One region of the Clostridium malenominatum genome, then DNA from elsewhere that is predicted to be linked to it. Evidence: predicted binding sites of a transcription regulator. Region 1 holds the regulator's gene; the other holds the start of a gene.
The links. The regulator NrdR, encoded in region 1, represses ribonucleotide reductase genes. The targets are predictions, from matches to a motif close to CACNANATNTNGTG.

Region 1 (2,424 bases):
CAAAAAGAAGTAGCGGATATGCTTGGAATATCACAATCTTACATTTCTAGACTAGAAAAAAGAATAATTAAAAGACTTAAAAAAGAAATAAATAAAATGTTATAAAAAACATATTTGTATAAAAATCAGCTTCTGAGGAAATAATTAAAATGCAACAATATAGAAGGGGCTGATTACATATGATGATAAACAAAGTTGAAATTTGTGGAGTAAATACATCAAAACTACCTGTCTTAAAGGAAAAGGAAATGGTAAAATTATTAAAACAAATGCAAGCAGGAGATGATGAAGCCAGGGAGACATTCATTAGGAGTAACTTAAGATTAGTGTTAAGTGTAATCCAAAGGTTTAATAACAGAGGTGAAAATGTTGATGATTTATTCCAGGTAGGCTGCATAGGTCTCATAAAAGCCATTGATAACTTTGATTTAAGTCAGAATGTAAAGTTTTCAACTTATGCAGTGCCTATGATTATAGGTGAAATAAGAAGATATTTAAGGGATAATAATTCAATAAGAGTTAGCAGGTCCCTTAGAGATATTGCCTATAAAGCTCTACAAGTAAGAGATAGGTTAATTGCTGAGAATAATAAAGAACCAACGGTGTCAGAAATTGCCAAGGAGCTAAACATACCAAGAGAAGAAGTAGTATTTGCTTTAGATGCAATACAAGATCCAGTATCTTTATTTGAACCCATTTATAATGATGGCGGCGATGCCATTTATGTAATGGATCAAATTAGCGATAGCAAAAATGTAGATGATAGCTGGCTTGAAAATATATCCATCAAAGAAGCTATGAAAAAATTAAACGATAGAGAAAAACTAATACTGACATTAAGATTTTTTGATGGTAGAACACAAATGGAGGTCGCAGACGAAATAGGAATATCACAAGCTCAAGTATCTAGGTTAGAAAAAACAGCTTTAAAACATATGAAAAAATACGTTTAAAATAGGATTAATAAAAAAGAATTTTACTAAGTAAAGTTCTTTTTTTATTATATTATAAAGATGTGAATCATAATATGTAATAGAGAATAAAAGGGGGAAGAAAAAATGGAATTAACTTATCATTCTATTAACAACTTAAGAACTATGGAAATAATAGATATTAATTCTGGTACTAAATTAGGATATATGAGGGATTTTAAAATAGATATAGAAAATAGCAAAGTAGTTTCAATAATAATTCCATCCCAAAAGATATCCTGGTTTGGAAAGAATACGGACATAGAAATTCCCTGGGATAAAATAAGGAAAATAGGGGTAGATGTAATATTAGTAGAGGGTGAAGAATATTTTATTGGCAAACCATAGTAGAGTTATATTATAATAGGGTTATAATACATTACTTTAGAAAAAGGCGGGAGAAGATATATGAAATGTCCATTTTGTGGGTATAATGAAAGTAAAGTTGTAGATTCAAGGGCAACAGAGGAAAATGAATCAATAAGGAGAAGAAGAGAATGTTTAAAATGCAGTAAAAGATACACCACTTATGAACAGGTAGAAAATATACCCGTATTGGTTATTAAAAAGAACATGAGCAGGGAATATTTTGACAGAAGTAAAATCATAAATGGAGTTATTAAAGCTTGTGAAAAAAGGCCAGTGTCTAGAAGCCAAATTGAAAACATAGCTGATGAAGTAGAAAAACATATAAACAATCAAATGATAACAGAGGTTAAATCTGAATACATAGGTGAAATTATTATGGATAACTTAAAAAAAATAGATGAGGTAGCCTATGTTAGATTTGCATCTGTATACAGACAATTTACAGATGTTAATACTTTTATAGATGAGATTAAAAGATTAATTTCAAATAAGTAGTTTGTTAAATGGTTTTATGGTAGACATAAAACCATTTTTAATGTTAAAACTATATTAAGGCATGTTAAATGTATGGAGTCAAAATTAAATTTGCTTAAAATAATGCTATAATATAGGTAAAATGTTGGAGGGTTATTATGACTGATGAAAAAATTTTAATTGTTGATGATGAGGAAAATATTAGGGAGCTTTTGAAATTTAACTTAGAGAACTTAGGCTACAATGTAATATGTTCAGATAATGGTAAGGATGCTTTTGAAATTGTTAAAAATGAAAGGCCTAATTTAGTTCTTTTAGATGTTATGTTGCCAGGTATGGATGGATATGATGTTTGCAAGGGAATAAGAATGAATAATGCCATATCTACCACCCCGATTATAATGATAACGGCTAAAGGTGAGGAATTAGATAAAGTACTTGGATTAGAATTAGGGGCTGATGATTATATTACTAAGCCTTTTTCAGTTAGAGAATTAGTTGCTAGGGTGAAAGCTCTTTTGAGAAGAACGGGAGTTTCTACCATAGAGAATAATGATTTTATCTTTGGAAACATAAAAATTGATTTTGAAAAACATGAAGTTTCAAAGGA
Region 2 (2,424 bases), on a different contig from region 1:
CAGGAGATGAATTTGTAATTTTATTGAAAAATTGTTCAATGGAAAAATCTCAGGAAAAAATAAATATCATACAAAATGAAATACAAAAAATAAAGTTTGGTAATTTAGGTTTAGATTTTAGTTATGGAATATATTGTGTTAACTCAGAGCAAGGTATTACTGTAGATGAAATTTTAGCAAGAGCTGATAGAGAAATGTATAAAAATAAAAGGATATTCCACTGCATTATATAGATGTGGTGAATATCCTTTTGTTTGGTTCAACGCCTAATGAAATAGTAATTACTCAAATCTAATAGTTATTCTATGGTCAAAAATATTCCACCATGTGTTTCCAGGATTCATGGGAATTTCTACATTATTGCTATCTAAAAATACTGTAGGGGAAGTAAGGGATTTTTTAACCCATTTACCTTTGACATATTTACCGTTGCTTATAATATAACAATCGCCTTCTCCTATAAGATTTACGTCTATGTGGATGCCATCATTTTGCAATGAAATATCTGTAAGTTGGATAATAATATTATCTATTTCCACAGGTAGATTTTCTTCATTATCTATGCATTTTTCTCCATCCATGTATTTTGTATATGCATTATTTTCAAAAACATAAGAAGTGGTATAATACGTGTTTATTTTTAATGAAACTTCTGTAGCGTTATTACCGTTATTTTCCCAAAATAATTTATCGAACTTAAGAGAACTTCTAGGGGAACTAACTAAATTTTTGTCTTTAATTAATTCTCTTAAATTAGAAGAAGTATAAAGGCTATGTTCATACTGCCTGCTATTATCACGCCAATAATATTTTTCATAGGTAAATTCATTTAAACTAGGAAGATTTTCCTTTTGTATACGTTGCTTTGCTTCCTCGCTATATCCACAATGGGCAAAGGGAAGATTATTTTCTATAGATATATCTAAAAAATATGGTCGTGCGCTTCTAATAGGTCCTATTTTAGAGGAATCATTTTTATGATAAAGAGCAATAAATCTGGAGATTCCACCTTCTGCCATGGTTTCATAAACTATATCTGCATGAATTAGTCCTGAATGAGGTCTAGATAATTTTGAGTTTTCTATAATAGCCATAAAAGGAATTTTAGAATAAGTGTTTTTATCAATTTCTTCACCGGTATAAGGAGAAAAGAATTTTTCCTCTTGCTTAGGCTCTTTTTGTTTAACTTGATCTTGCTTAAATTCATTTACCGCTTGTGAAGGTTTGCTGCATCCTAAAAGTAAAAATATTGAGATAATTAAATATATGAGTTTCTTCATACTATCCACCCCTATAGAAATTATTATATATATTTTACCAGATTTTTAATTTATTTAATAGTACTTAAATTATAATTAAAGTTATACGATAAAATATAAAAGCAAATTGCCAATCTATATAATATAAGGAAATATATAAAGGAAGTGGGTAGTAAATGAATATATCATTACAATATAGTTAATTTTAAAATTGCTAAATATTTTTTGGCATAGTATAATGACACAGTACAAACACAATATATAGTAGGTAGGGGGAATTAGTCATGCTACATGTAGTTAAAAGGGATGGGAGAAAAGTTTCTTTTGATAGCACAAAGATAACTAGCGCCATAAAAGGAGCGTCAGAAGAGATTGCTTATAACTTAAAAGAAAGTGAATTTATAGATATAACTCAAAAAATTATTAAGAGATTAGAAGATATAAATAGTGAAGAAATATCTGTAGAAGAAATTCAAAATTTAGTAGAAGTAACTTTAGTTCAAAATGGATATAAAGAAATAGGCGCAATTTATGCTAACTATAGAAAAGAAAGAACAAAGATTAGAGAAATAAAATCAGATTTAATGAAAGCTATAGAAGGCATTGGTGTAGAGACAGATAGAGATAATGCTAATGTTGGGAATAATTTTTCATCAAAGCTATTAAGAATAGCTAGTGAATCAAACAAGTGGCATAACTTAGCAATGATGCCTAAGCATTTAGCAAAAGCTCATGAAAATGGAGACATATATTATCATGATTTAGATAGCTATAATTTAACAACAAATTGTTTACATATACCAACTAAAGAAGTTTTATTGAGAGGATTTAATACGGGATATGGTTATATTAGACCGCCTAAAAGAATAGAATCAGCTTGTGAATTATCCTGTATATTGCTTCAGTCTACTCAAAATGATATGTTTGGTGGACAATCTCATCCAGATTTTGATAATGACATGGCTATATTTATTGAACCAACTAGAGTTGACATTAGAAGAGAATATAGAGAAGTTGGCTTAGAGGAATCTATGATAGAGCAGTTAGTAGAAAAAAGGTTAAGAAAAAGCATTAGCCAAGCTATGCAAGGTATAGTATATAACTTAAATACAATGCATTCAAGAGCTGGTTCTCAGGTGCCATTTAGCTCTATTAATATAGGAAT

Region 2: ABDZ69_RS13950 (anaerobic ribonucleoside triphosphate reductase) is a predicted target of NrdR. The motif match lies at 1,513-1,526, and genes of this name have one in related genera.

Annotation. Positions count from the first base shown of each region.
Region 1 covers NZ_BAAACF010000001.1:1,362,441-1,364,864, forward strand. Annotated here, with positions in the region: gene sigE (RNA polymerase sporulation sigma factor SigE) at 1-105, shown strand, start outside; gene sigG (RNA polymerase sporulation sigma factor SigG) at 180-953, shown strand; gene ABDZ69_RS06870 (YlmC/YmxH family sporulation protein) at 1,059-1,319, shown strand; gene nrdR (transcriptional regulator NrdR) at 1,380-1,835, shown strand; gene ABDZ69_RS06880 (response regulator transcription factor) at 1,973-2,424, shown strand, end outside.
Region 2 covers NZ_BAAACF010000003.1:443,333-445,756, reverse strand. Annotated here, with positions in the region: gene ABDZ69_RS13960 (sensor domain-containing diguanylate cyclase) at 1-233, shown strand, start outside; gene ABDZ69_RS13955 (DUF3048 domain-containing protein) at 282-1,280, opposite strand; gene ABDZ69_RS13950 (anaerobic ribonucleoside triphosphate reductase) at 1,544-2,424, shown strand, end outside.